DNA from 3 places in the Nocardia sp. BMG51109 genome. Region 2 is predicted to be linked to each of the others. Evidence: riboswitches for the same ligand, from Rfam matches in the RefSeq annotation. Region 2 holds a riboswitch; each other region holds the start of a gene.
What was found. A riboswitch is a leader RNA that binds a small molecule or an ion and turns the genes downstream of it on or off. The one in region 2 is predicted to bind S-adenosylmethionine.
Positions count from the first base shown of each region.

Region 1 (10,019 bases), 2.7 Mb from region 2:
AGTCCGCGGCGGTCACCTCCGGCTTCAGCCCGAGGATGTCGGCGACCAGATAGGCGAAATCGACCTCCGAGCCGACGATGGTGCGGTCGTCACTGGCGTAGAACCGCAAGGGCGGACCGGTCTGGGAGGATCCGGTGACCACCAGCGTGCCGCGGTCGCGGATGGCCTGCGGCACCTGCGCCGCGATGGCATCGACCTTGTCCGCGCGCACCCTGCCGGACTGTTCCGGAGACAGGTCGAAGGTCTGTCCCTCCACCGTGCGGACCTCGTCGATGTTCTCGCCGTTGCCGCACGCACCGGCCAGCAGTGCCGCGGTCGTCAGTACTGCGGCCCATGCGGCGACACCTCGGCCGTGGCGGGCTGGAAACATGGTCGTGTCCTTTACATCCGGAATCGGTACGTACTCGACGAAGCTCAGAGCACGTGGGCCAGAAAGGCTTTCGTGCGGGGATGGGCGGGGTTGTCGAGCACTTCCATCGGCGGGCCCTGCTCGACGATCCGCCCGGCGTCGAGAAGCACGACGGTGTCGGCGATCTCGCGGGCGAACCCGACCTCGTGGGTGACGATCACCAGCGTCGCTCCGTCGTGGGCCAGGGTGCGGATCACGTCCAGGACCTCGCCGACGAGTTCCGGGTCCAGCGCCGAGGTCGGCTCGTCGAACAGCACGACGCGCGGCCGCAGCGCCAGCGCCCGGGCGATCGCCACCCGCTGCTGCTGACCGCCGGACAGCTGCCTCGGATAGGACTCGGCCTTGTCCGCCAGCCCGACCCGTTCCAGCAGGGCGATCGCCTCACCCTCCACCTCGTTCCGGCCGCGCCCCTGCGCGCCCACGGGTGCGAGGGCGACATTCGCGAGCACCGTGAGATGCGGGAACAGATTGAAATCCTGGAAGACGAACCCGATCCGCGACCGCTGCCGCAGGACCTCCCGCTCGCTCAGCTCGTGCAGTTTCGCGCCCTTGCGCCGGTAGCCGACGAGCTCGCCGCCCACCCGCACGGTGCCGGCGTCCACCTTCTCCAGATGGTTGATCACCCGCAGCAGGGTGGATTTCCCCGAGCCGGACGGCCCGAGCACGGCGGTCACCTCGCCCGGACGCACGGCGAGGTCGACGCCGCGCAGCACCTCGTCGTGACCGAAAGACTTACGCACGCCCCGTAATTCGAGCGCGTACTCGGCCGTTTCCCGCCCTGTCGTCATCGCCGCTCCTGTGTCGTGATCTCGGCGATCTTCCGGCGCACGCGCTGCCACGGCGTCGGGGGAAGTTCGCGCTCACTGCCTTTCGCGAAATATCGCTCGATGTAGTACTGGACGACGGTCAGGACCGTGGTCAGCACGATGTACCAGACGGTGGCCACCATGAGCAGCGGCACCACCCGGCCGTTGCGGCCGAAGATCACCTGCACCTGGTAGAACAGCTCGGCGATCGCCATCACGGAGACGATCGAGGTGCCCTTGAACAGGCTGATGATCTCGTTCACCGCATTCGGCAGGATGCCGCGCATGGCCTGCGGGGCGACGATGGTGAAGAACTGCCGCCGCCACGGCAGGCCCAGCGATTTGGCCGCCTCCACCTGCCCCGGATCCACCGAGATGATCCCCGCCCGGATGATCTCGGCCGAATACGCCGCCTGATGCAGCGCCAAACCGATGACGGCGGCGGTGAATCCGCTGATCACGCCGTTCACGTCGAAGGTGTACACGGCCGGGCCGAACGGGACGCCGAGGCTCAGCGTGCGGTAGAGATAGGCGATATTGAACCAGAACAGCAGCTGCACGATCAGCGGGATGGACCTGAACGCCCAGATGTAGACCCACGAAATGACCTGTAGCACAGGATTGTTCGACAACCTGCCGATGGCGAGGCCGATGCCGAGCGCGAAGCCGAGCAGGGTGCCCCAGCAGGTCAGCTCGATCGTCAGCCGCAGCGCCCGCAGCACCGAGTCCGCGGTGAAGTACGCACCGAAGGTCGGCCAGTCCCAGCCCGGATTGGTGACCAGGCCGTGCACGAACTGCGCCACCAGCACGAGCGCCACCGCCGCCACCACCCAGCGCCACGGATGCCAGGTGCGTGCTACCGGCAGGACGTCCTCCCCTGCCGCGTCCGATGCCCGCTCGGCGCCGGGTGCTGCCACGGTGCTCATACGTCGATCGATCCTCCATCGGTCCCGGCGGTAGCACCCACACCCGAGAGCCGGGGGGTTGCTGCGACGTCGTCGAGCCGGGTCTCTCGGTCGCTCTGGATGGCCGGAACATGACGCTAAACCGCGCTCGCCCCGGCGTCTGCATTCTCGATCGCGCTGAATCCAATTCTTGCCGGGCCGGTTTCGCGCCGACGGAGGGTTTTGCTCGCGCTGATCGTGACCGGTGGCAGATCCGCGCCGCCGCCGGATAATTCGTGCGACGGGACGCACCCGGCCCCGCACTCCTGTCCGTCAACGTCGTCCCGTCCGTCAACGTCGTCCCTGTCCGTCACCGTCGTCCCTGTCCGTCAACGTCGTCGAGGAGCCCTTTGACCACGTCATCACTGCCGGTGAATCTCAAGCACGCCAAGGACATCCACCCGGACGTGGACGTTCCGCTGCTGCACGAGCTCATCCACCCGGAGCGCACGCTCTGGTCACCGGCCGAGCTGCGCGAGCTGACCGCGGCGGTGGCCGATCAACTGGCCACTCCCCTGCTGGACATCGTCCGATTCGGCACCGGGCAGCGGTGGTGGAGCCGGCTGGGTCTCACCATGGGTGTCGAATTGTGGCTGCTGTCGTGGGGACCGGGCCAGGGCACCGAACCGCACGACCACGGCGGCGCGTCGGGGGCGTTCACCGTGACCGTCGGCCAACTCGACGAGCAGTATCGCCATCCCGGTAACGCGGTCCGCGACGCACGGTGGCGCGCCGGTGAAACCGTCGCCTTCGGCCCGCAACGGGCACACTGGGTGCGCAACCCCAGCACCACCCGCCCGGCCGCCTCGGTGCACGCCTACTCACCACCGTTGCAGCCCGTGCGGGAATACCACTCGCTCGACGATTTCGAGGGCATATGAGTTTCGAGGGCATATGAGCACGAACGACGAACCGGTACTGAACGTCGAGCAGCTGCTCGGGCGCGCCCGAGCCGGTCTGGACCGCCTCGACCCGCGACAGGCGGCCGAGTCGCAGGCGTCCGGCGCACTGGTGGTCGATATCCGGCCGGAATCGAACCGCAAGGCGGAGGGGACGATTCCGGGCGCGCTGGCGATCGAACGCATCGTGCTGGAGTGGCGGCTCGACCCCGCGGGCGACCATCGGCTGCCGGGCCTGACCGGCGACACCGCCGTGGTGATCGTGTGCAACGAGGGCTACGCCTCCAGCCTCGCCGCCGCCACGGTGCGGCAGCTCGGGCTGCGGCGGGCCACCGACCTGGCCGGCGGGTTCCGGGCCTGGAAGGCGGCGGGTCTTCCGGTCGACGGCGGGAGCGATGCCGACGGCCGCGATCCCACGGAACACCCGGTGCAGCAGTAGAATTCGAGCCGCAGCGCATCGACCGAACACCCGCGAGACTCGAGCACACCCGCAAGATTCGGGCACACCCGCGAGGTTCGAGCACGCCGACACTCGAGTACGTCCCGCCTACTCCGGTCGGGCTACTCCGGTCGGGCCAGGTCCTTGGCGAAGCAGTGGGACAGTGGCAGCACCTCGTACGGCGGGAAGATCGGGATGCGGTGGTATCCGCTGCGCCGGTAGAAGCGAACCGCGTCCGGCTGAAGGTGCCCGGTCTGCAGGATCACCCGTGCCACACCCTGTGCCCGCGCCGCGTCCTCGACCGCCGCCAGGAGCGCATCCGCCACCCCCGAACCGCGATACCGCGGCCGGACGAACATCCGCTTGACCTCCAGTTCGCCCGCGTTCCAGCGGACCGCGGCATGTCCGGCCGGTCTCGTCGAGTAGGCGACGAAAGTACGCAGCACCGTGTCCGGGTCGACGGCATTCGGATCACCGCGCACCGTCCGTGCGAGGTCCGCGTACCGTGGCCGCACCTCCGCCGCCATCTCATCGCGCAACAGTACGGCGTCCGGGTGGTCCCATGCCACGGACCGCACCGTCAACGGCGGCCGGGCCGACGAGGTCGTCTCAGCGGTCACCGCCAGCACGGTAGCCGTATCGGTCGCTGCGGCAATCAATTTCGATCATGATGTATGAAAGTGCGTTAACGCGCTCCTCGGTTTCCGCGACAATCTCCATACAGACGTTCCACATGCAGGGTTCCGACCCGGGTGGGGAACGGGCAGGGCAGCCTAAGACTCACTGTGCGTGAAACCCTTCCCCTGACGGAACCGAGCAGGGAAAGTAGTGCCGCGCAGGGGAGTTCCGTCATTCCAGGGAGAATTGTGAGCGCCGATGCCAGTTCCCTCCGCAGCACGGTCGTCCGTGCCTAGCCCGGGACCCGAGAACACGCCGGTGTCGTCGCCCGGTGCGGCGAATACGCGGCGAACGGTCGATCGCGAGTACGGTTTCCGCACCCGGGCGATCCATGCGGGCAACATCCCCGACGCCGTGAGCGGCTCCCGCGCGCTGCCGATCTATCAGTCCGCGGCCTTCGTCTTCGACGACACCGCCGACGCGGCCGCGCGTTTCGCACTACAGAAGTACGGCAACGTGTATTCGCGGCTGTCGAATCCGACGGTGGCCAGTTTCGAGGAGCGAATCGCCAGCCTGGAGGGCGCGCTCGGCGCCGTCGCCACCGCGACCGGGATGAGCGCGGAATTCATCACCTTCGCCGCGCTGGCCGGGGCCGGCGACCACATCGTGGCGAGCGCGCAACTCTACGGCGGCACGCTCACCCAGCTGGATATCACGCTGCGCCGGTTCGGCATCGAGACCACGTTCGTCACCTCCGCCGATCCCGCCGCCTACGCCGAGGCCATCACCGACCGCACGAAGCTGGTGTTCGCCGAGACCATCGCCAACCCCTCCGGGCAGATCGCCGACATCGAGGGCCTGGCCGACGTCGCCCATGCCGCCGGTATTCCCCTGATCATCGATTCGACCATTCCCACGCCCTACCTGAACCGCCCGCTCGAGTGGGGCGCCGACATCGTGATCCATTCGGCCACAAAGTTTCTCGGCGGCCACGGCACCACGCTGGGCGGGGTGGTCGCCGAGGCGGGCCGGTTCGACTGGCACAATCCCCGGTTCCCGCTGTTCGACGAGCCGGTGCCGCACTACGGCGGGCTGACCTGGAACGGCAACTTCGGGGAGTACGCCTTCCTCACCCGGCTGCGCGCCGAACAGCTCCGCAATATCGGCCCCACGCTGTCGCCGCAGTCGGCGTGGCAGCTCGCGCAGGGCGTCGAGACGCTGCCGCTGCGCATGCAGAACCACGTCGACAACACCCATGTCGTCGCGCAGTGGCTGGCGACCGATCCGCGCGTCGAATTCGTCGACTGGGCCGGCCTGCCCGGCCATCCGCACCACGAGCGGGCGGCCAAGTATCTGCCGCAGGGTCCGGGCAGCGTCTTCAGCTTCGGCGTCAAGGGCGGCCGCGAGGTCGGGCGCGCATTCATCGAATCCGTCGATCTGGCAAGCCATCTGGCCAACATCGGCGATACGAAGACACTCGTGATCCATCCCGCCTCCACCACGCACGCCCAGCTGAGCGAGCAGCAACTCGCGCAGGCCGGTGTCGAACCGGGGCTGGTCCGGATCAGCGTGGGACTCGAGGACACCGACGACATCCTCTACGACCTGGATCAAGCCCTGCATGCGGCACTGAAATCCGAGGACGCACGATGAGCGACACCGCGAAGCCGGACCAGGTGACCGATGCGGGCGGTGCCGCGCTCGTCGACACCCAGCTCGCCAACGGCCTCACGGCCGCCCTGCCCGCCGATTCCCCGCGCGCCCGGCTGTTGCACACCGACCGCACCTGGTTCGGCCCCAATGCCAAGCAACGCCTGCGCATCCTGCGGCGCGCGAAGTCGATCGCGATCGTCGGGTTCTCCACCAACCCGGCCCGCGCGAGTTACTTCGTGGGCACCTATCTGGCCCAATCCACCGACTACACCGTCTATTTCGTCAACCCCAATGCCGCCGGCCGACGGATCCTCGGACGACCGGTCCACGCCTCGCTGGCCGACCTGCCCGAAACTCCCGACATCGTCGACGTGTTCCGCAAGGCGTCCGACATTCCCGGCGTCGTGGACGATGTTGCCGCCCTGGGCTCCCCGGACGAACCGCCCCCGGTGCTGTGGATCCAGCTCGGCATCCGGAACGAGGACGCCGCCCGCGATGCCGAGGCGAAAGGGCTTGCGGTGGTGATGGATCGCTGCCTGAAGATCGAGCACGCCCGCTTCCACGGCGGCCTGCATCTCCTCGGCTTCGACACCGGCCAGATCACCGCCCGCAAAACCGTTCGCTGACAACGACTCCCGCAATACCGTCACGCACAACCAGGAGGTACCACCATGACCGGAACCGCCCCCGCCGTCGACAACGGCGTCAATGTGAAGGCCCTGCTCGGCGCCCGGAGCGCACTGGCAGACACACCCGAGATCGCCGAGTTCGAATGGCGCTCGAACGTCCGCTGGGTCCGCGGCACGCACAGCCTCACCGAGGTGGAGACCTTCTACGGCCTGGGCGAGGAGCAGAAGCACACCAAGAAGTTCACCTTCGACGCCGACCACCCGCCGCAGTTCGCGGCCGAGGACCACGGCATCACGCCCGCCGAGTACGTCCTGGTCGCGCTGGGCAGCTGCCTGACCGCCGGTGTGGCCTCGGTCGCGCAGCAGCGGGGAATCCAGCTCCGCTCGGTCGAGGCCACCGTCAAGGCCGACTTCGACCTGCACGGCATTCTGGGCGCCGACCCGGACGTCCGCAACGGCTTCTCCAACATCACCGTCGACTACGCGATCGACGCCGACGCCTCCCCGGCCGATATCCAGGCGCTGGTCGCGCAGTCGCAGAAGCGATCCGCGGTCTACGACGCGCTGACCAACCCGACCACCGTCAGCGTCAACGTCAACGCGTCCTGATGCCGGACACGACCACCGTCGTGGTCGGGGCCGGGCACAACGGCCTGGCGATCAGCCGCCACCTGGCCGACCGCTCGATCGACCACGTGGTCCTCGAGCGCGGCCGGGTGGCGCACTCCTGGCGCACCCAGCGCTGGGACTCGCTGCGCCTGCTCACCCCCAACTGGATGACCCGGCTGCCCGGGCACGCCTACGACGGCGACGACCCCGACGGCTATCTCACCGCCGCCGAGGTGGCCGGCTTCGTCGCCGACTACGCCACGGCGTCGTCGGCGCCCGTCCGGACCGGTACCACCGTGACCGCGGTCCGAGCCGCCGACGACGGGTTCACGGTCGCCACCGATCAGGGCGAGTGGCGGGCCCGCACCGTCGTGCTCGCCGCGGGCCTCACGACCTCCCCGCTCCCCGCGCTCGCCGACGCCCTTCCCCAGGACATCGAGTCGATCGCCGCGCTCGACTACCGCAATCCGGACCAGCTCCCCGCCGGGGGCGTGCTCGTCGTCGGGGCCGCGGCGAGCGGCATCCAGATCGCCGAGGAGATCCACCGTTCCGGCCGCCCCGTCACCCTCGCCACCGGTGAGCACGTGCGGGTGCCCCGCCGATACCGCGACCGCGACATCCTGTGGTGGCTCGACGCCACCGGCATCCTCGACGAACGCTCCGACGGCATCGACGACCTTGTCCGGGCCCGCAATCTCGCCTCCTTCCAGCTCGTCGGCGGCCGGCGCACCCTCGACCTGAATACGGTGCAGGACAGGGGAATTCGTCTCGTCGGCAAGCTGGCCGGCATCCGCGACGGCGTCGCCCAGTTCTCCGGCTCGCTGCGCAACGTGATCGCGCTGGCCGACCTCAAACTCGACCGGCTGCTCGACGCCATCGACGACCATGCGGGCGGCCGCGGTGAACGGCCCGAACCGACCCGCGTCCCCGATTCCCCGCTGCTGCTCGACCTGACATCGGGCGAGATCCGCTCGGTCGTCTGGGCGACCGGCATCAAACCCGACCACTCCTGGCTCGAACTCCCCGTCTTCGACCACCGCAACAGGCTCCGCCACCACGGCGGCGTGGTCGACTGGCCCGGCCTCTACATCACCGGCCTACCGGTCCTGCGCCGCCGCCGATCCACCTACATCGACGGAGCGGCCGCCGACGCCGCCGACCTGACCGGCCACCTCGCCGGATACCTCGGCGGCCGGCCACCCGACAGCACCGGCCGGCGGGAACAGACCCGTACCCGCTGAGGGCCTCAGAGTTTGTACCGGCCGACCACCCAGCTGCGCTCGGCCGGCGGCTCCACGGTCGTGGCCTCGACACCGTCCTTCACCAGCGCGTCCTGGATCACGAGGCCGTCGGCCACGGCGTCCTCCCAGGCGTAGGCCGGGCCGCGCCCCCACTGCACCCAGGGTGCGATGTCGTCGACCACGACCACGGTCTCCTCGGTCGCGAAGGCCCGCATGTTGGCGAGATCGGCCGCCGCGACCTCGTAGGTGTGGCCACCATCGATGAAGATGAGATCGAATCTCAGTGTCGGATGGAGCCGGTGGAAGGCGGGGACGGTCCGCGTGGAGTTGCCGGCCACCAGCGTGTGCCGCCCCGGGAACACCACGTCGATATGCTCCTTCGCGGGCCTGACGTAGTGGTGCTCGCCGAGGTCGAAGGAGCAGACCGTAACCTCCGGACCCGCGGCCAGGAAGGCATGGCTGGAAAAACCGCCGTTGAAACCGATCTCCCCGACCGTCTTCGCCCCGGTCTCGCGGACCAGACCCGCCAGATACGCCAACTCCCCGTCGTCGGCCGACCCCTCCACCCACTGCCCCGCCTGCGCGGCGTCGACCGCCAGACTCGCGAGATATTTCAACGACATGCGCGCACTCCCGTACCCACCTCACCTGCTCCTGACCCGCACCGACTTCGGTTGTGCACCGCGGACATTCACCCGCCCACGATCCGCACTCCCGCTCGATGCTCCGAGTACCCGAGTATGCAGCAACCGCCCCACATCCGCTCCGCGACCACCGACAGCTGCGCTGATCATTCCGATACGTCGCAGAGATCGGCGGTCAGGGTGGCAGCGGTCGGGTACTCGAACACGACTGTGGTCGGCACAGAAATGCCGAGCGCGGCGGCGAACCACCAGAGATCGGCCGACGAGACGATACAGCCCGGATACCCGCACCCGATGTCGACGATCGCGGTCGGGTCGGCTCGAGGGGATGGCAGCCGACGGAGGCGGGGTGGGTGAATTCAGCCGTCGACGAACCTCGGGTAGAGCGCCCGCATGAGCGCGAGGGCGATCTCCTGGCTGATGATGTTGTCGTTCACCAACGCGTTGGTCACGACCGCGACCGACGCATCCTCGGCGGGATAGCGGTACACCGCGCACGACGAACCGGGCGTCATGCCGCTGTGGCCGACCAGCGCGCCGAGGCGCTGCACTCCGAGCCCGTACCGATGAAAGGCCCGCCGGCCGGCCAGGTGCCGCGGTGTCAATCGCTCACGCTGCAGCTCCGCTGACAGCAGCGTGCTGTCGGCAAGCTCACGCACCCAGATGAGGAGGTCCTCGACCGTCGAGGTCATTGCAGCGGCCGTCCACAGGACATGGGGGTTCATGTCGCCTAGCTCGCGTAGCGTGCGGCTGTCGGGAATGAGTGCGTAGATCGCCGGATGTGGGTCGGGAAGCTTTGCGACCGAGGGGAATTCGGTGCACGCCAGGCCCGGCACCGCCGCGACGACCTCGCCGTTGATCACGTCGGCCGCGGGCTTGCCGGTCACCTGCTCGAGCACGAGTCCGAGCAGAATGTAGTTGCTGTCGCAGTAGCGGGCCCTGACACCCGGTTCGAAAGCCGCCGGCCTGCTTCGCATCACATCGACCTTGCGCTGTTGCGGCCAGTCCGTGTCGGCGGTGTCGAACGACAGGCCCTCGACCGTCGGCAGCCAGTCCGGCACATCGGCAAAGTCGGGGACACCGGACGTCATGTTCAGGAGGTGCTTGATCGTGATGCGCTCACCGTTC
Region 1 is NZ_JAFQ01000004.1:9,764-19,782, forward strand. Features, by position in the region: gene D892_RS0101350 (ABC transporter substrate-binding protein) at 1-370, opposite strand, end outside; gene D892_RS0101355 (amino acid ABC transporter ATP-binding protein) at 415-1,197, opposite strand; gene D892_RS0101360 (amino acid ABC transporter permease) at 1,194-2,141, opposite strand; SAM riboswitch class I at 2,154-2,247, opposite strand; gene D892_RS0101365 (cysteine dioxygenase family protein) at 2,510-3,040, shown strand; gene D892_RS0101370 (rhodanese-like domain-containing protein) at 3,054-3,497, shown strand; gene D892_RS0101375 (GNAT family N-acetyltransferase) at 3,620-4,117, opposite strand; gene D892_RS0101380 (O-acetylhomoserine aminocarboxypropyltransferase/cysteine synthase family protein) at 4,434-5,768, shown strand; gene D892_RS0101385 (CoA-binding protein) at 5,765-6,394, shown strand; gene D892_RS0101390 (OsmC family protein) at 6,440-7,006, shown strand; gene D892_RS0101395 (NAD(P)-binding domain-containing protein) at 7,006-8,247, shown strand; gene D892_RS0101400 (class I SAM-dependent methyltransferase) at 8,253-8,870, opposite strand; gene D892_RS40115 (serine hydrolase) at 9,251-10,019, opposite strand, start outside.
Region 1: another riboswitch for S-adenosylmethionine. It lies ahead of D892_RS0101360 (amino acid ABC transporter permease); the one in region 2 lies ahead of D892_RS0113670 (rhodanese-like domain-containing protein).

Region 2 (10,019 bases):
CGACTACTACCGCGGCGACGACGCGCTGAAGCGCAAGGCCGCCTCGGTGATGCTGGAGTCGTTCCTGTTCTACTCCGGCTTCTTCCTGCCGATGCGGTGGTCGGCGCGCGGAAAGCTCACCAACACGGCCGATCTCATCCGGCTCATCATCAGAGACGAAGCAGTGCACGGCTTCTACATCGGCTACAAATGCCGGCGCGGCCTGGCCGAGCTGACCGAGGCGGAGCGCCGGGACCACCGCGACTACACCTACGAACTGCTGCACGCCCTGTACGCCAACGAGATCGACTACGCCCACGACCTGTACGACGAGGTCGGCTGGACGGCCGACGTGCTGCCGTTCATGCGGTTCAACGCCAACCGGGCACTCGGCAATCTGGGCTACGAGCCCGCCTTCGCCGCCGAGGACTGCCGGGTCGATCCCGCGATTCTCGCCGCGCTCGATCCGGGCGCGGGCGAGAACCACGACTTCTTCTCGGGCTCCGGCAGTTCCTACGTCATCGGCAAGCAGCAGCAGACCGAGGACGCCGACTGGGACTTCTGAACCCGGACTTCTGAACCCGGACCGGCTCCCGAGCCAGGGCCGGACGCCGGACGCCCGGCCCCCGGCCGATCAGCTCAGCGCCTGATCCAGGTCGCCGAGCAGATCCTCGACGTCCTCCAGGCCCACGGAGATCCGTACCACGCCGTCGGTAATCCCCACGGCCGCACGGCCTTCCGGCCCCATCGCCCGGTGGGTGGTGGTGGCCGGATGCGTGATCAGGGTCTTGGCATCGCCGAGGTTGTTGGAGATGTCGACGATGCGCAACCGGTTCAGCACCTCGAACGCGCGCTTCTTCCCTTCGTCCGCGAGCGACGCCAGCTCGAAGGTGACCACGGTGCCGCCGCCCGACATCTGCCGCGTGGCCAGCTCGTGTTGCGGATGGGACGGCAGGAACGGGTATTTCGTCCACGACACCGCCGGATGCCCCTCCAGGAACTCCGCGATCCGCAGCGCCGACTCGGCCGACCGGCCCACCCGCAGCGGCATGGTCTCCAGGCCCTTGAGCAGGGTCCAGGCGTTGAACGGGCTGAGCGCGGGGCCGGTGTGCCGCATCAGGTGCTTCACCGGACCGTCGATGTAGTCGGCCGTGCCGAGGATCGCGCCGCCGAGCACCCGCCCCTGACCGTCGATGTGCTTGGTGCCCGAATACACCACCACGTCGGCGCCCAGGTCCAGGCTGCGCTGTAACAGCGGCGTGGCGAAGACGTTGTCCAGCACCACCTTCGCGCCGGCGGCATGCGCCAGCTCGGCCACCCGCCGGACGTCCACCAGGCTCTGCATGGGATTGGCCGGCGTCTCGAAGAACACCGCCCGGGTGGGCTTCGACAGCGCCTCCTCCCACTGCGCGGGGTCCTCACCGTCGACGAAGACGGTCTCCACGCCCCAGCGCGGCAGGATCTCGTTGCACACCACGAAACAGGAGCCGAACAGGCTGCGCGCGGCCACCAGCCGGTCACCGGTGCCCAGTAACGCCGCGAGCGAGGTGAACACGGCCGACATGCCGCTGGCCGTCGCGAAGCATGCCTCGGCGCCCTCCAGCAGCCGCATCCGCTCCTCGAACATGGCGACCGTCGGATTGCCGTAGCGCGAGTACACGAAATGCTCGACGTCGCCGGTGAATGCGGCCTCGGCCGCCTCGGCGCTCTCGTACACGAACCCGGAGGACAGATACAGCGCCTCGGAGGTCTCCTCGAACCCGGACCGCCGCAGGCCGCCGCGCACGCCCAGCGTCGCCGAGCCGACGCCGTCGGGCAGCGGCTTGTCGAAGGCGCCCCCGGTGATCACGACTGCCTCCACGGCAGCCCGTGCGCCCGCCACCCGGCGCCGCCGCGATGAGCGTCGGCGTCCAGCGGACCCTCGAACCCCTCGAGCACGTTGTAGGACGGCGCGAATCCGGCCGCCGTCGAGGCCGCCGCGGCGCCCTGCGAGCGCTGACCGGACCGGCACAGGAAGATCACCGGCCCGCTCCCGTCCGAATCGCGCTCGGCGAGCACCTCTTTCAGCTGATCCACGAACCGCCCGTTCGGCGCGCCCGCGATGTCGACCCATTCGATCAGCGCGGTCGGCCGATCGAGGGAACTGGTGTCCGGCACCCCGACGAACCGCCACTCGGCCTCGGTGCGCACATCCACCAGCACCGCGTCCGGGTTGTCGCGCAACAGATCCCACGCCTGCTGCGGGGTGATATCGCCCGCGTAACTCACTTCTCGTACCTCCTGAGAATCCGCACTTGCCGCATCGTGGAGACTTCGATGCGTGGCCTGGTCGTCACCCGGAGCACCCCACCGCGGAGGAGGGTTGCCGGCCAGCGAGCCGGGGCTTGGCGCTGGCGCTCATGACCTGAAAATAGAGAGTGCCTGGTCACAGGCCCGTGTGTCAAACCTGGTCGCGCTATCACTGGCACACCAGCCAGGAGCCGCCCGAGTGGACGAGGGTCCACGTCGCGGTCGTCTCGCGGCCATCGATCCTGCTCGTCACGGTCGCGTGCGCGCGATCGCCGTCGACGGCGGTATCGGTGATCCGCGCGATCTCGACCTTCTTGCCGAGCGCGTCCGGGCCCAGCGGCGACCGATTCGGATCGAATCCCTGGCACGCGGCGGTCGCGCGCCGCTCGGCATCCGTATCCGCCTGCGCCGTCGCGAAATTGCCGACGGCCACCCCGATCCGGTCCTCGGGTGTGACGGACTTCTCCGTCGGCCGCGCCAGGGCCAGGGCCACGCCCCCGCCGATCACCACCACCGCGACCGCCGCGGCCGCGAGGAACGGCACCGCGGACCGTGTGGTGTCGCGCTGGTCGATCGGAATCGGGTCGTGGGCGTCGTCGGTCATGCGTCGATCATCCCCGGTCGGGGCGGGTGTGCGAGATCACACCCGAGTTTTCCCGCCGGATCCCGGGAATAACCGCGATAGCCGCCACCGATAGACTCGGCAGAACCTCCTGGCCCCGGCCAGGAACGAACGACATCCTGCGGAGCAACGAGGCAGCATCGATAGGAGTCGGATCCGCCGGGTGCCGCCCGGCCCACACGTCAACTTAGCCTAAGCTAAGAACGACGGCTGAAAATACACGGCTGAGTACATGACGGACAGAGTTCTCGACCAGAGGGTGCGCGTAAGAATGACGGAATACAGTGCGACCAACCCACTGCGCATTGCGATCGTGGGTGCCGGACCGGCCGGAATCTACGCCGCCGACGCCCTGATGAAGTCCGATGCCGAGGTGAACATCGACCTGTACGAGCGGATGCCGGCCCCGTTCGGGCTGATTCGCTACGGTGTCGCTCCCGACCACCCGCGCATCAAGGGCATCGTCGCCGCGCTGCACAAGGTCCTCGACAAGCCGCAGGTGCGGCTGCTGGGCAATATCGACTACGGCACCGACATCACCCTGACGGATCTGCGCCGGTTCTACGACGCGGTGATCTTCTCCACCGGCGCCAACGCCGACCGCGCGCTGCCGGTGCCGGGCATCGACCTGGACGGCTCCTACGGTGCCGCCGACTTCGTGTCCTGGTACGACGGCCACCCCGACGTGCCGCGGTCCTGGCCGCTGGAGGCGGAGAAGGTCGCGGTCCTCGGCGTCGGCAACGTCGCGCTGGACGTGGCGCGGGTACTGGCCAAGACCGGTGACGAGCTGCTGCCCACGGAGATCCCGCCGAACGTGTACGAGGGCCTGCGCAGCAACAAGGCCCTCGAGGTGCACGTGTTCGGCCGCCGCGGACCCGCGCAGGCCAAGTTCACCCCGCTGGAGCTGCGCGAACTCGACCACTCGCCGAACGTCGAGGTCATCGTCGACCCCGCCGACATCGACTACGACGAGGGCTCGGAGGCCGCGCGCCGGCATTCCAAGCAGGTCGACATGGTCTGCAACACCCTCGAGCAGTGGGCGATCCGCGATGCGGGCGACCGTCCGCACAAGCTGTTCCTGCACTTCTTCGAGTCGCCGCACGAGATCGTCGGCGAGGACGGCAAGGTGACGGGCCTGCGCACCGAGCGCACCGAGCTGGACGGCACCGGCAACGTGAAGGGCACCGGCGCTTACAACGACTGGGACGTGCGGGCGGTCTACCGGGCCGTGGGCTACCTGTCGCAGAACATCCCGCAGCTGCCGTTCGACGAGCAGGCCGGCACGGTCCCGAACGAGGCCGGCCGGGTGCTGGCCGACGAGAACGCCGACGAGCACGCGCAGCGGTTCGTGCCCGCCACCTATGTCACGGGCTGGATCAAGCGCGGCCCGGTCGGCCTGATCGGCCACACCAAGGGCGACGCCAACGAGACCATCGCCTGCCTGCTCGACGACGCCGCCGGCTTCACCCACGCCCCCGAGCGGGAGCCGGAAGCCGTCACGACGTGGCTGGAAAGTAAGGGCATCCCGTTCACCACCTGGGCCGGCTGGTACCGCCTCGACGCCCACGAACGCTCCCTCGGCGAGCCCCAGGGCCGCGAGCGCGTGAAGGTCGTCGAGCGGCACGAGATGCTCGCCGCCAGCGAGCCGCACAAGGCCTGAGACGAGGATGCGCCGCCACTGAGTTCGGGCCGCTGCCACCGGGGTTCATCGGGCCGCCGCCCGGGACGTTCACCCCGGCTCTTACGCATTCGTCATCGTCGTGAGGCATGCTGATCACGTGTTCGATGCCCATCTCCACATCATCGATCCGCGGTACCCGCTGGTCGAGAACGAGGGCTACCTGCCGGAGCCCTTCACCATCGAGGATTATCGAAAGCGCATGTCCCGCTTCGATATCGACGGTGGTGCGGTGGTGGCCGCGTCGTTCCAGGGCACCGATACCGACTTCCTGCGGGCGTCGCTGGCCGAGCTCGGCCCGGACTGGGTGGGCGTGGTGAACCTGGACCCGGACGCCACCGACGAGGACATCGCCGACCTGGACCGCGCCGGCGTGCGCGCGATCCGGTTCAACCTCAAGCGCGCCGCCGGCGACATCGTGACGCTGACCATGCAGGCCCTGCGCGCCTACGAGATCGCCGGCTGGCATGTCGAGCTGTACATCGACGGGTCCATGCTCGGCTCCCTGGAACCGGTCATCTCGAAGCTGCCGGCGCTGTCGATCGACCATCTCGGCATGTCCGACGAATGCCTGCCGTATCTGCTGGATCTGGTCGATCGGGGCGTCAAGGTGAAGGCGTCCGGATTCGGCCGGGTGTCGATGAACGTCGTCACGGCGCTGCGGCGGATCCACGCGGTCAATCCCGAGGCGCTGATGTTCGGCTCCGATCTGCCGGGCAACCGCGCCGGGCGGCCGTTCCGGGACTCGGATATCGAGCTGATCGCCGACGCCATCGGCACCGACATGTATCGGGTCCTGGAGAACAATGCCCGCGCCTGCTATCGGCTGCCGGTGCGGGTGCCCCCGGCGCCCGAGGAGCCGACGCCCACCCTCCGCATCCGCCGCGCCGACCTGCCGAAACCCTCGCCGGGCGATACGTTGCCGTTCCCGGTGGTCGAATAGCGGCCACCACCGGGCCGGATCCGCGGCCCTCGGAATCGGGGCCGACCGCGGCTCACATCCTCGCGGGGAGCCGAGTTATTGTCGTATTGTCAATTACTGACGACGAGCGAGGTAGGGCGTGAGCACTCCATCCATGGCTTCCAGGCAGGGCCCGCTGGCGGGCATCCGAGTTGTCGAGCTGGCCGGCATCGGCCCCGGTCCGCACGCGGCGCTGCTGCTCGCGGACCTGGGCGCGGACGTGGTGCGGGTGCAGCGGCCCGGCATGCTGCCGGGGTTCATGGAGCGCCCGCAGTGGCGCGGCCGCACCATCGTCGAGGCGAACCTGAAGGAGCAGGCCGATATCGAGAAGGTGCTCGGACTCCTCGAGAGGGCCGATGTCCTGCTCGAGGGCTTCCGGCCCGGCGTCACCGAGCGCATGGGCCTCGGCCCGGACGAGGCGCTGGCGCGCAACCCGCGGCTGATCTACGGCCGCATGACCGGCTGGGGCCAGCACGGCCCGATGGCCGACCGGGCCGGCCACGACATCAACTACATCTCGCTGACCGGCGTGCTGAATGCCATCGGCCACAAGGGCGAACGGCCGGTGCCGCCGCTGAACATGGTGGGCGACTTCGGCGGCGGCTCGATGTTCCTGGTGTTCGGGGTCCTCGCGGCGCTGGTGGAGCGGCAGAGCTCCGGCAAGGGACAGGTCATCGACTCCGCCATGGTCGACGGCGCGCTGGCGCTGTCGCACATGATCTGGGGTATGCGTGGCATGGGCCTGTGGTCGGACGAGCGCGGCACCAACCTGCTCGACACCGGCATGGCGTTCTACGACACCTACGAGACCTCCGACGGCAAGTACCTGGCCGTCGGCTGCATCGAGCCGCAGTTCTACGCCGAATTCCTGAAGGGCCTCGAGGTCGATCCGGAGGGCCTGCCCGCGCAGCTCGACCCGAACGGCCAGGAACAGCTGAAAAAGCTGTTCGCGGAGCGGATCAAGACCAGGACCCGGGACGAGTGGGCGGCCGTATTCGAGGGCACCGACGCCTGCGTCACCCCCGTCCTGACCTTCACCGAGGCCACCGAGAACGGCCACATCGCCGCCCGCGAATCGCTGGTGGAGATCGACGGCGTGGTCCAGCACGCCCCGGCCCCCCGCTTCTCCCGGACGCCCAGCGGCACCCCCACCCCGCCACCGTCCGAGGCGACCCCCATCGACGAGGTGTGGGCCGACCGCTGACCGTTCCACGTGCCCGCTCCCGGGTTCGCCTGCGTTTCACAGGCTGCGCGGTGCGCCGCCGTGGCCGCACCCGGGAGCACCGCACATCCCCCGGGGCACGCCATTCCCCATGCGGCCCGGCGCTGACCACCGAGCGAATGCGGCCGGACCGGAGACCAACAACCTGGTCGCCTGAACAGTTGACTGGGCGCCGATCGCGCGATGGTTGATAGCAGGTGAACATCCGCCCTGGATCTGCCTGGGTCCGTTCGGGGTTCGTTCGCTCCGCTCACATTAGATGAGGCACTAAAGTAATCCGCATGGCTCGGAACTGGCCGATGATCGAACGCGGAAACGAACTCGAGTCGATCCGCGCGGCTCTCACCGGCACGGATTTCGTCGGCGCCGTGCTGACGGGGGATGCCGGCGTAGGGAAGACGACGCTGGCCCGACAGGCGACGGCCGCCGTGGGCGGCAACGTCCGGTGGGTGGCCGGCACCGAGTCGGCCCGCAGCATTCCGCTCGGCGTCTTCGCGCACATGGTGGGCGTCTACACCGCGCACGATCCGGTGACGTTCATGGCCGCGGCGCGCGAGGCGCTGCTCGCCGACGGCCACACCATCATCGGCGTCGACGACGCCCACCTGCTCGACCAGTTGTCGGCAACCCTGTTGCTGCAGTTGGCCATCGACAAGGCGGCGCACATCGTGTGCACCGTGCGCAGCGGCGTCCCGGTGCCCGACGCGGTGACATCGCTGTGGAAAGACGGGCACCTGCTACGAATCGACCTGTCCCCCTTCACCGAACGCCAGAGCGTCGAGCTGGTCGAGAATATGCTCGGCGGGCAGCTGGAGGGCTTCACCGCCAACCTGATGTGGGAGTCCTCGGGCGGAAACGCCCTGTTCCTGCGGCATCTGGTGGAGGGCGCGCTGGAGGCCGGATCGCTGAAGCAGGTCAACGGCGTCTGGCAGCTGCGCGGCCGGGCCGCGGTCACCTCGGAACTGGCCGCGCTGCTGGAGGATCGGGTCGAGCAGCTGCCCGAGGACGTGCTGCGGGTCCTGGAACTGCTCACCTTCTGCGAGCCGATCGATCTGGACGTGCTGGCCGAACTGGCCGGCGAGGAATCGGTGGAGTCGGCCGAATCCCGCGGCGTCATCCGGATCGTCAGCCTCACCGACAACGCCCACCAGCTGCTGGTGCGCTACAACCATCCGCTGTTCGGGGAGGTGATCCGGCGGCGGCTGGGCATCGCCTCGGCGCGGCGATTACGCGGCCGGTTGTACTCCTCGCTGCGGGAGCGGCCGATCAAGTCCGCCTCCGATCGCATCCGGCTGGCCGAATTGGCCCTGGACAGTGACAAATCCGCCGATCTGGAGCTGTTCGAGGCGGCCTCCGCCGACGCCATCGGGCTGGCCAACATCCCGCTCGGCGAGCGCTTCGCCCGGGCCGCCGTGGAGCGCCGCGGCGGTGTCGAATCGGCCGACCTGCTCGCCCGCGCGCTGCTGTACCAGGGCCATCGGATCGAGGCCGAGCGCACCCTGGCCAGTTTCGATCCCGATCAGCTGAACGAACTGCAACTGGTCCGCTGGGGCAGCACCCGGGTGGCGAACCTGTTGTGGTCCATGGGCGATGCCGACCGCGCCGACGAGGTGCTGGCGCTGGTCCGCGGCAAGGTCGACCATCCGAAGCTGCGACTGACGTTGCAGGGCTTGGCCTCCGCGTGCGCGGTGAACGAGAACCGGCTGGAGGACGCGTTCATCGACGCCGAGAAGGTGATGTCGGACGACGAATCGCCGCCGTGGGCGGTGTGGTGGGCCTCGTTCGGAGGTGGCCTGGCGCTGGCGCTGATGGGCCGCGGCGAGGCCGCCCGCAAGTACGCCGCGCGCGGGCACGAGGTGGAGTCCCACATCGACGGCCTGAACCGGTTCATGTCCGCGCACGCCGAGGTGCTGGCGCTGACCTTCACCGGCGATCTGGAGTCCGCGCGGCGGTGCGCCTCCGCGTATTTCGGCTACTCCTCGCCCGGGCAGTATCTGGCGTGGGGGCTGTCGAAGATCTTGCAGGGCACGGTCGATGTGGCCCAGGGCCGCTTCCCCGACGGCGTCGAGAACCTCGAGCAGGCCCTGGCCGCGCTCACCGCCGAGGGCGCCGCCGCGTGGATGTACCCGGCGAGAGTCCGCCTGGCCGAGGCGTATTCCGCGCTGGGCCGTGCCGCCGAGGCCAAGGAGACCATCGCCGAGGCCGATCGCCGCGGCGGCCGGCACTCGGCGATATACGAGGCGCAACTCGATATCGCGCGCGCCTGGCAGGCGGCGGCCGAGGGCACCGTCACTCCGGCGGTCCGGCTGGCCATCGCGGCCGCCGACGCCGCGGCCCGCTCCAATCAGCACGCCATCGAGGCGATGGCGCTGCACACCGCGGCCCGGTTCGGCGACCACTCCGTAGCGGGGCGGCTCGCCGATATCGCCGCCCGCATCGACGGCCGGCTGGTGCAGGCGCAGGCCCGGCACGCGGTGGCGGTCGCCTCCAACGACGGTCCCGGACTGGATACCGCCGCAGCGGAATTCGAGACGATCGGCTCGCTGCTGTCGGCGGCCGACGCGGCGGCGCAGGCGGCCTCGGCGCACGAGCGCTCCGGCGATCGCCGCCGGCTGCTGGAGTCGGCCGCGACCGCGAACCGGCTGGCCGCGGCGTGCGGCGGGGCCAGCACCCCCGCACTGCGGCAGTCCGCGCAGCCGCTCCCGCTGACGGCCCGCGAACGCGAGATCGCGAACCTGGTGGCGGCGGGCCTGACCAACCGGCAGATCGCCGACCGGCTCACCGTCTCGGTGCGCACGGTGGAGGGCCACCTGTATCGGGCCTGCATCAAGCTGGACGTGACCGATCGCGAGGCACTGGCGGAACTGATGCGGGGCGAGCCGCCGAGCGGCAAGCAGCGCAACTGAAACAGGCTGTGCCGCAACGACACCCACAATCTCGGTCGAGCGGCACAACCCACGTCCCGACGGCACGGCAGGCACCCGGCACCGCCCGCCGTGCGACTTGCACGGCGGGCAACCGACCCACACCGCCCGATCAGCCACCAACACGCGGCCGGCATCCAGCACCGCCCGACCAGCCACGTACACGGCAGACATCCAGCACCGGCCGACCAGCCACGTACACCCGGCAGACATCCAGCACCGGCCGATCGGCCACTTGCCGGCCAGGCATCCGGCACGGGCCCGATCAGCCATGTACGCGCGGCACGTATCCGGCGCCGACTGATCGGGCGACTCGCACACGGCACGGCCCGGCGCACCGGCAC
Region 2 is NZ_JAFQ01000004.1:2,694,510-2,704,528, reverse strand. Features, by position in the region: gene nrdF (class 1b ribonucleoside-diphosphate reductase subunit beta) at 1-544, shown strand, start outside; gene D892_RS0113675 (O-succinylhomoserine sulfhydrylase) at 614-1,828, opposite strand; gene D892_RS0113670 (rhodanese-like domain-containing protein) at 1,825-2,247, opposite strand; SAM riboswitch class IV at 2,265-2,384, opposite strand; gene D892_RS0113665 (hypothetical protein) at 2,438-2,872, opposite strand; gene D892_RS0113660 (FAD-dependent oxidoreductase) at 3,162-4,550, shown strand; gene D892_RS0113655 (amidohydrolase) at 4,669-5,511, shown strand; gene D892_RS0113650 (CaiB/BaiF CoA-transferase family protein) at 5,645-6,733, shown strand; gene D892_RS0113645 (LuxR family transcriptional regulator) at 7,033-9,657, shown strand.

Region 3 (10,019 bases), 650 kb from region 2:
CGGCGGCCCAGATAGTCGGCGAGGCGGCCGCCGAGCAGCAGCAGGCCGCCGAAGATGAGCGTGTAGGCGGTGAGCACCCACTGTTTGTCGCCGTCGCTGATGCCCAGGTCCTGCTGGGCGAACGGCAGCGAGATCGTGACGATGGTGGCGTCCAGCACCACCATGAGCTGGGCCAGGGCGATCACGCCCAGCGCCCACCAGCGCGCCGAACTCTTCGGCCCGGCGGAGGTATCGGGAGAAACGAGTGTCCCGGTTTCGGTCATGAGGGGGACTCCTGCATCGGAAGGAATGTGCAGCCATAGTGGCACCGTCTGACAATTGGCGTCAAGAGAAAAGTGTCCGACTATGACATTTGGCGGTACTCGTCACAATGAGAGCCGATAGCGATAGAATCGGGGCATGCTCGACTCACCGCCGCGTCCAGACCAGCCCGGCCTGCGCGAACGCAAGAAGCAGCAGACCCGGCGCCGCATCATCGAGGTGGCGCTGCGGTTGTGCGACGAGAACGGCTTCGAGGCGACCACGGTCGAGCAGATCGCGGAGGCGGCCGACGTATCGCCGCGGACGGTGAGCCGGTACTTCGAACTGAAGGAGGACATCGTCCTCGCCCCGATCGAGGAGTGGGGCCGGATCATCGCCGCCCACCTGCGCGAACAGCCGATCACCGGCAACGAGTTGCAGGCCCTCTTCGACACCTACCTGGCGGTCACCACCGAGAGCATCGAGGGCGGCGGGCCGCTGCCCTTCGAGTGGTTCCAGCACATGCAGCGGATCACGCGATCCAGCCCGACGGTGCGCGCGCGCAGCATGGAGTTCACCGACAGCAAGATCGTCGAAATCCACTCGGCCCTTGCCGAACGAGTCGGCGCCGAGCCCGACTCGCTCACCGTGCGACTCATCGCCGCGACCTGGAACGCGATCCTGCGCACCGGGATGGAATGCGATGCCCAGCTTCCGGAGTGCGCGCCGGCCGAGTCGGCGGAGGCGACCATCCGGGCCGTCCGGGGCGCCTACGACGAGTTCGTCGGCCGCTGCGCGGTCCCGGTGGCCCGGGCGAGTGAGGCCGGGGGTTAGCTCCCCGACCTCGTCTCGCTTCCCGCGCCGGCGATCCGCTACCATCCAGTCAGGTCATGAGTGCCAGCGCCAAGCCCCGGCTCGCTGGCCGGCAACCCTCCAGTTGCGGTGGGGTGCTCCGGGTGATGACCAGGCTCTCGAAAGCCGAGAGCAAGCGCGACTATCAGGAGGTCACCGACATGTGTTGTTGCCTTTCGAGATTCGAATCCCGATAACGGGCCGCACGCCGCCTCTCGGCACACCGCACCTGGAGTAGTACATGAGCGACTCGACCACGTCCGGGCACGATCCGGCGAACCGGAGCCACGCGACCGACCGGCACCGGGCCGGCCCCGGCACCCTGGGAGCCCGCACGGCGCATCGACAGCGCCCCTTCCCCCCCGGCGCCGCACGCATCGCTGTGCCCGGCATGGCGCACACCCGCGACGTGGCACGCACGACCGCACCCGGCGCCGCGCATTCCGCCGCCCTCGCACGCACGATCACCCTCGGCCCGACCGGCACCACACACACAGCGACCCGCACCACCGCACACACCGCTACCCACGGCAAAGTACGCACTGCCGTCGGCGGCCCCGCACTCACCACCTTCCGCAGCGCCGGGCGAACGGCGTCCCCGGGGCGGGTGGCTACCATCGATGATGTGCGTTTCGCTGTCGTTCGCCCGGTACCGGCCCCGCGGCCGGCGGACAGGGTGCGGCGGATTCCCGGCGGCGGCCCGGGGTGGAACGTCGGTATCGGCAGCGCGGGTATCGGCAGCGCGGGCATCGACGATGTGTCGGCCGGTCGGCGTGCCGGGTTGGCGACGGCGGCGTGGTGACCGTGGGCATCGGCTCGGAGACGGACCGTTCGGCCGCGGCCACGCTGCTACCGCCGCCGGACGGCACACTCGGCACCATTGCCATCGGGGATGTGCGGCTGGAGAGCGGGGCGGTGGTCCCCGATGTGAAGCTCGCCGTGCAGCGCTGGGGTGAACTGTCGTCCGAGCGGGACAACGTCGTATTCATCGAGCACGCCCTGACCGGCGATTCCCATGTGGTGGGCGCGCCCACCGAACCGCACCAGCTGCCGGGCTGGTGGGACGGCATCGTCGGGCCGGGCGCGCCGCTGGACACCGACGAGTGGTGCGTGATCTCCACCAACGTGCTCGGCGGCTGCAAGGGCAGTACCGGGCCCGGATCTCCCGCGCCGGACGGAAGGCCCTGGGGCGCACGGTTTCCCGGTATCTCCATCCGCGATCAGGTGACCGCCGAGGTGAACCTGATCGACCTGCTGGGTATCGACCGGCTGGCCGCCGTGGTCGGCGGATCGATGGGCGGGATGCGGGTCCTGGAATGGATGATCGGCCACCCGCGGCGGGTCGAGGCCGCGCTGGTGCTGGCCGTCGGCGCGCGTGCCACCGCCGATCAGATCGGCACCCAGACCACGCAGGTCGCGGCCATCAAGGCCGATCCGGACTGGCAGGGCGGCAACTATCACGGCACCGGCCGGGCGCCGACCACCGGGCTGGGGATCGCCCGCCGGATCGCGCACCTGACCTATCGCACCGACTTCGAGCTGGACCACCGCTTCGAGAATCAGCCACAGGGCGACGAGGATCCCCGCAACGGCGGCCGCTACGCGGTGCAGAGCTATCTCGAGTACCAGGGGGCGAAGCTGTCGCGGCGCTTCGACGCGGCCACCTACGTGCTGCTGACCGAGGCGATGAGCCGGCACGACGTGGGCCGCGGGCGGGGCGGGATCGAGGCCGCGCTGGCCGGCACCGCGGTGCCGTGCATCGTCGGCGGCGTCGACTCCGACCGGCTGTATCCGCTGCGCACACAGCAGGAGCTGGCCGATCTGCTACCCGGCTGCAAGGGCCTCGAGGTGGTGCACTCGCGCGACGGGCACGACGGGTTCCTCACCGAGATCGAGGCGGTCGGCAAGCTGCTGACCGAGACCATGGAGCTGGTGCGGGCGACCCGGTCCGAGCGCTGAGATCGCCGGTCAGCCGACGCCGAGGCTGCTGATCGTCGCGGCCAGCACGATGATGAGACCGCCCAGCACGGTGTAGGTACCGATGTCGAACGGCTTGCTGCGGACCGCCAGGAGACCGACCCGCGCCGTCGGCAGGCACGCCCGCAGCGCGGCCGCCAGCAGCGTCGCGCCGCCGATCACGTAGGCGCCGCGCCGCCAGCGATCCTGCGCCACGAAGATCACCGCGACCAGCAGGACCGCCACCACGAGCAGCATCGGCAGGTGGTTGCCGAAGAATCGGCCGACCGGGTTGGGGTGCCGTGCGGGGGGCGCGGGGGCTCCTCCTCCCTCATCCACTTCGATCACGCCCCGATTCTTCCATTGCCGACGCTCCCGGTCTCGACACGACCACCGCCCCGGGGCGCACCCGCCGCATGCGATGCTGGTGCCCGTGCTCCATGTGGTGTTCTTCGAGCCTCGGATACCTCCCAATACCGGTAACGCGATCCGGCTCGCGGCCGGCACCGGATGCGAACTGCATCTGATCGAGCCGCTGGGATTCGATCTGTCCGAGCCGAAGCTGCGGCGGGCCGGACTGGACTACCACGACCTGGCCTCGGTCACCGTGCACGAAAACCTCGCCGCCGCTTGGCACACCATCCGGCCCGAGCGGGTTTTCGCGTTCACCACCAAGGCGACCACCCGCAATACCGATATCGCCTATCGCAAGGGGGACGTGCTGCTGTTCGGGCCGGAGCCGACCGGGCTGCCCGAGGAGGTACTCGCCGATTCCCGCATCACCGACCGGCTCCGGATCCCGATGCTGCCGGGACGGAGGTCGATGAACCTGGCCAATTCCGCGGCGGTGGCGGTGTACGAGGCATGGCGGCAACTGGGGTTCCCGGGCGCCGTGTAGCCGGGCCGGGTGTGGCCGCGCGGTCTCGGTCACTCCGCTATCTCGAAGCGCTTGTGGCGGGCGGTGCTGCCCGCGGCCAGCCGGACCGCGGACTTCGGGACGCCGTAGTGGCCGGCCAGGAGCTCGACGGCGGCCTTGTTGGCCTTGCCCTCCACCGCGGGGGCCCGGACGTACAGGCACAGCGTGCCGTCGTCGAGGGTTTCGACCAGCGGGCCCTTTCTACTGTTCGGCTTGATCACGGCCCGAACCACCGTCGGCGGCACCGGCACCTCCCGATTCTTCCCTGCCTCCGGAAGAGGACGAAACCTCTTCGGCCGCAGTATCTTTCGCCGAGACCGAGACCGAGACCGAGACAGGCTCGGGCTCCGGCACCGCGTTCTGCTTCCCGGAGCGTCGTATCCGCACCGCACCCCAGACGAGGGCGGCGATCACCAGTAGGAAGCCGAGCCACGGAATGGCATTGCCGGTCGCGCGCAGGGCGCTCAGCAGCGAGTGCCAGCCGTCCACGATCCGGTTCCAGTAATTGTCCGGCCTCGACCGCGGCGGCTCGTCGGTGCCGAGGTCGATGGTCAGGGTCGACAGGGAGATCTGGTCGTCGAGCTGACGTTTGCGGGCGGTGAGGCTGTCCAGTTCGCCCTGCCGGCTGGACAGGGCGTTCTCGGCGGCGATCAGGTCGGCCGTCGTAGCGGCGCCGGCGATCAGGGCCCGCAGGCGGTCGACCGAGGCCTGCAGCGCTCGGATCCGGGCGTCCAGGTCCTGCCACTGCATGGTGACGTCCTCGCGCTGGGTCGTCACGTCGGTGACCTCGCCGACGTCGCGCAGGCCGGTGATGAACCCGTCGGTCTGGTCGGCGGGGATCCGAACAGTCAGTGCCGCATGGGGTTTCGTGGTATCGGTGTCGGGTTGTTCGGAGCGGCTGTCCACCCGTCCCCGCACCGCCCGCACCCGCTCGTCGACCTTGCCTGCCGCCGCGATCGGATCGTCGGTGGTGATGTCGACGCTGCCGGTGACGACCTCGCGGCGTTCGGCGGTGCTGTCCACGGAGTCGCTGTTCTGCTGTTTCGGCCTGGCCGGTGCCCCCTCGCGCAGCGCGGGCGCCGCCACCGACGCGGAGCCGCGGTCGACCCCGGAGCCATCCGAAACCTTGGAGTGCTCGGAGCCACCGCAACCGGCGAGCAGCGCCAGCACCAGGCCGGCCGACACGACAGCGACTTTTCTCATGGGACGCAGCGTAACGACCAACCGCCCGTTTCAGCCGGGTTCCGCCGCCCGCCGCAGATTCCGGCACCCCCGCGGCCCGGCCCGGCCCGTCCGGCGCAGGCACGCCGCGCGGCAACCTCCACACCGCGAAGTAGGCGGTGAGCAGGAGGGCTGCTCGTGACGGTCGGCAGAATATCCGTTCCGGCCGAGACACGACCGGTGCGCCGGATCGCCTCCGCCCCGGGTCATCCGAGCACCTCCAGGGCGCGCGAGTAGTACTCCTCGCGGGCGGCGAGACCGTTGAACCCGCCGTTGACGGCCTGGGTGACCGCGGCGAAGTCGCCCGCGTCGGCGAACGCGTTGATATTGCGAGAGGTCCAGTACCACTGGGCGATCCGGAAGCCGATATCGGACCGGGCGGCCATCTCCGGGTTGCCCTCGAGGTCCAGCCCCAGTGCCTCCCCGGCGGCGCGGTAGTTGCCCCGGCCGGTCAGCTGGATGGGGCCGCGGCCGTGGTAGCGGGGGCCGTCGCCGGGTTCGGTGTTGCCCGCCGCGGTATTGGGCTGCCCGGGATCGTATTGGCTGAAATAGTCGTCGTCGCCGAGTTCCTCGAAGTACCGCAGCTGGCAGCTCTCGTGGGCCAGCTGAGCGAGGAATGCGGCCTGCCGCGGCGGTGTGGTGATATCGCCCTCCCGCATGGCCGCATTGAGCGCGGGCAGGTATTCCCGCGCCTGCTCCGGCGACAGATCGGGCATGATCGCCACGAGTTGGTCGACGGTGATGTCCGCTGGTGGCGGATCGGCGGCCCCCTGGAGCGCCGGTGTGAATACCGTTGCCGCCGCGTTGTTTTCGGCCTGCTGGTCCGGAGTGCCGGCGGCCGGATGCGCCACGGCGGCAGACTGAGTTCGAGCTGTCCCGATCGGCCCCTCGACGCCCGGGACAGCCGAACCGGCTGCGTGTGTTCGACTCTCGCGCTCCGTGGTCTCCGCTGGATCGCCTCCGTGCGCGACGGGGCCGGGTGCCGGACCTGCGGCCGGCCCCGAGGCGCCGACCCCGGCCGAGGACGTGCCGGGGCCATCGCCGGTCGACGGCCGTCCGGTAGCCGTCACATCGGCCGGGACCGTGGCGTCGTCCGGGGGTTCGGCGGGTGTACCGGCATCCGGCGGGTACGCGCCGGCGGCTGCGCCCGGCCACCGTTCCGCGGCATCCGCCGGAACCGCGCCGCCGGCCGGTTGCTCGGCAGCCGCACCGGCATCCGGCGGGGACGCATCGGGGCCTGGCGCGGGATCCTCCGCATCGGACTCGCCGGGTTCGGGTGGGCCGGTCGGTGCGTCGGATCCCGGAGCCTGCCCGACATCCGTCGGGCCCTCCGCAGCATCCCGCGATCCGCCGAGACCCGGAACATCCGGCGGCGCGGTATCGAGGTCGAATACCCATGCCAGATGGGACAGTTCGTCGGCGGCCGCCAGAACAGCCGTGCGCCCGCGCTCGTCGGCACGTTCGACGGCGGCGACGGCCTCGGTCACGACCTCGGCCCATTCCGGTGCGGTCGCACCGCCGGTGACGGACCAGTCGTCGGCGACGCGGCACCCGTCGGCCTCGGCATCGGCCACGTAGTCCAGCAGGGCCAGCGCTGTGTAGTGCAGATCCGACAGCGCCCCGGCCCCGGCATCGCGCAACTGCCCGGCCCGCTCGCACAATTCCTGGTAGTGGCGGTGCGCCGCATCGACGTGGGTGAGCATCGCGTCGTAGGCCACGCCCTGCCACCCCTCGCCGTCGAGCCGGCGGCAGGTGTCGCGCACGGCGGCCGATACGGTCTCCAACTCCTCGATGCGGCGGTCGAATTCGGTGCACAGCAGGTCTGCGGCCGCCAGCGCACGCCACGTCACCAGCACCGAGCGCGGCGGGATCATATCCGGGCCGCGAGTCGGTCGAGACCGTCGGCGCCGCACCGGTCGACCGCGGCGAACGATCCGGCGGCCTGTTCGGTCAGGTCGGCGAGCCGGCGGAAGTACTCTGCGCTGCGCCGCACGACATCCATTGCGGCACGGTATGATTCGCAGATCTTCCGGGCCACCCCGCTCTCGGCCACCAGAGCGGCGATTCCGGCGGCCACCTCGGCGGCCGCGGCCGCCAGCTCCCAGACGTCCCGAAACACTTGCAGCGCAACGGATGCGAACCGCAGCACCGCATCCACATCGACAACACACGAACCAGCCACGCGTCCCCCTCTGCCGTCATTTCCCCGTCCTCGCCCACGGTATCCGCGCCGCCGCGCACCTGTCACGACCTCGGACGCAGCCGCACCCCGCACCGTTTCCCGCACCCCGTACAGGACCTACGAGGGGTGCGCGAAACAACACGGGGTGCGCGAATCCGCTCACCCACACCTCCCATACGACAAACGACGATCAACACAACGAACCGGACCGGCACGACACACGCGACCAGCACGACATACCGGAACCGGCACGACAAGCACGCCTGGCACCACCGACACGACGAGCGACACAGAAGCCGCGACCAGCCCGGCGATGACCCCGACACCGCCACCTCGACCTCCGACGGCACCAGATCACCGGAGCCGACCAGCAGCGTGACACTCGACGCGTACGCCCCCGGCGACACGTTCCGACATCAGCACGACAGGCAGGACCCGACTGCACGAACCCGCTCGGCGAGTACCGACGGCCCGGCGAGCGCGAAGCGACAGGTACAGGCGCACGGGGTCGGAGCGGTGACGCCTCGATCAGCGGAAATCACGGGACTTCGAGGTGACGCGCAGGTCCAATGGCCGGAGGTGTTCGGCGACGACGCTCACCACTCCCTCGGCGCTGCGCACCCGGCCGCGGATCAGCAGCGCGGAGGCGCCCTGTGCGATCCGGCGGTAGCGCCGCCACAGGCCCACCGAACACACCACGTTCACCATGCCGGTCTCGTCCTCCAGGTTGACGAAGGTGACCCCGGACGCGGTGGCGGGCCGCTGCCGATGCGTAACAGCGCCTCCGACAAGGACTTTCGTGCCATCGGGCACCCCGGACAACTGAGCGGTGGCGAGCACGCCGAGCGAATCCAGGTGCGCGCGCAGGAATTCGGTCGGATAGCTGCCCGGCGACACCCCGCTCGCCCACACGTCCGCCGCCGCCATCTCCAGCTCGCTCATGCCGGGCAGGGCGGGCGATGCGACGGCGGCGCCGGTGCCGGGCAGCCGGTCCGGCCGCTCCCCTGCCGCCGCACCCGCCGACCACAGCGCCTGCCGCCGGGTCAGCCCCAGACTGTCCAGGGCACCCGCCGTGGCCAGCGCCTCGGCCTGCGGCACCGTGAGTTCCACCCGCCCGGTCAGATCCAGGAACGAGGCGTAGGGCCCGGATTCCCTGGCGGCGACGATCTTTTCGGCCGGTTCGGTGCCGATGTGCCGGATCGAGGACAGCCCCAGCCGGACCCGGGTTCCGCCCCGCTCCAGGGTGGCGCCGGCCAGGCTGTGGTTGATGTCCGGACCGTGCACCACCACCCCGTGCCGGCGAGCGTCGGCGACCAGCGACTGCGGCGAGTAGAACCCCATCGGCTGCGCGTTCAGCAGCCCCGCGCAGAACGCCGCCGGATGGTGCAGTTTGAACCACGCCGAATAGAAGACCAGCGAGGCGAAGCTCTGCGAATGACTTTCCGGGAAACCGAAATTCGCGAACGCGTACACCTTCTCGTAGATGCGGTCCGCCAATTCCCCGGTGATGCCGTGCAATTCGCGCATACCCCGGTAGAAGCGCTCGCGCAGCCGCTCCATCCGCTCCGGGGAGCGCTTGGATCCCATCGCGCGGCGCAGCTGATCCGCCTCGACCGCGGTGAAACCGGCGACATCGACGGCCATCTGCATGAGCTGCTCCTGGAACAGCGGCACCCCGCGCGTGCGCGACAGCGAGTTCCGCAGCGCCTCATGGTCGTAGGTCTCCAGCTCGGCGCCGTTGCGGCGGCGGATGTAGGGGTGCACCGAGCCGCCCTGGATGGGACCGGGCCGGATCAGCGCCACCTCCACGACCAGGTCGTAGAATTCGCGCGGCCGCAGTCGCGGCAGGGTGGCCATCTGCGCCCGCGACTCCACCTGGAACACCCCCACCGAATCGGCGCGCGACAGCATCTCGTAGACGGCCTCCTCCTGGAGATCCAGCCGGTGCAACTCGACGGTTTCGCCGGTGTGCTCGCGCACGAGGTCGATCATGTAGTGCAGGGCCGACAGCATGCCGAGGCCGAGCAGATCGAACTTGACCAGGCCCGCGGCGGCACAATCGTCCTTGTCCCACTGCACCACGCTGCGCCCGGGCATGCGCGCCCACTCGACCGGGCACACGTCGGCGACGGGCCGGTCGCAGATCACCATGCCGCCGGAGTGGATGCCCAGATGCCTCGGCAGCCCCTCGATCTCGCCCGCCAGCGCCAGCACCTCGTCCGGTATCTCGGTGTGGGTTTCGCCGGAGACGCCCGACCAGCGGCTGACCTGTTTGCTCCAGGCATCCTGCTGTCCGGGCGAAAAGCCCAGTGCCCGAGCGGCATCGCGTACCGCGGACTTGCCGCGATAGGTGATCACGTTGGCCACCTGGGCGGCGTAGCGGCGCCCGTACTTGCGGTAGACGTGCTGGATCGCCTCCTCGCGGCGATCGGATTCGATGTCGATATCGATATCGGGCGGGCCGTCGCGCTCCGGCGCCAGGAAGCGTTCGAACAGCAGGTTGTTGGACACCGGGTCGACATTGGTGATGCCGATCGCGTAGCAGACCGCGGAGTTGGCCGCCGAACCCCGGCCCTGGCACAGGATGTCGTTGTCCCTGCAGAAGGCGACGATATCGTGCACCACCAGGAAGTAGCCGGGGAATCCGAGGCC
Region 3 is NZ_JAFQ01000004.1:3,343,152-3,353,170, reverse strand. Features, by position in the region: gene D892_RS0116665 (MFS transporter) at 1-263, opposite strand, end outside; gene D892_RS0116660 (TetR/AcrR family transcriptional regulator) at 400-1,074, shown strand; SAM riboswitch class IV at 1,127-1,237, shown strand; gene D892_RS0116655 (hypothetical protein) at 1,334-1,894, shown strand; gene D892_RS0116650 (homoserine O-acetyltransferase) at 1,891-3,051, shown strand; gene D892_RS41310 (DUF3017 domain-containing protein) at 3,061-3,306, opposite strand; gene D892_RS0116640 (tRNA (cytidine(34)-2'-O)-methyltransferase) at 3,482-3,946, shown strand; gene D892_RS0116635 (DUF167 domain-containing protein) at 3,976-4,185, opposite strand; gene D892_RS45235 (DUF4349 domain-containing protein) at 4,166-5,167, opposite strand; gene D892_RS47735 (glycoside hydrolase family 19 protein) at 5,392-7,059, opposite strand; gene D892_RS0116620 (hypothetical protein) at 7,056-7,367, opposite strand; gene D892_RS0116615 (error-prone DNA polymerase) at 7,896-10,019, opposite strand, start outside.
Region 3: another riboswitch for S-adenosylmethionine. It lies ahead of D892_RS0116655 (hypothetical protein); the one in region 2 lies ahead of D892_RS0113670 (rhodanese-like domain-containing protein).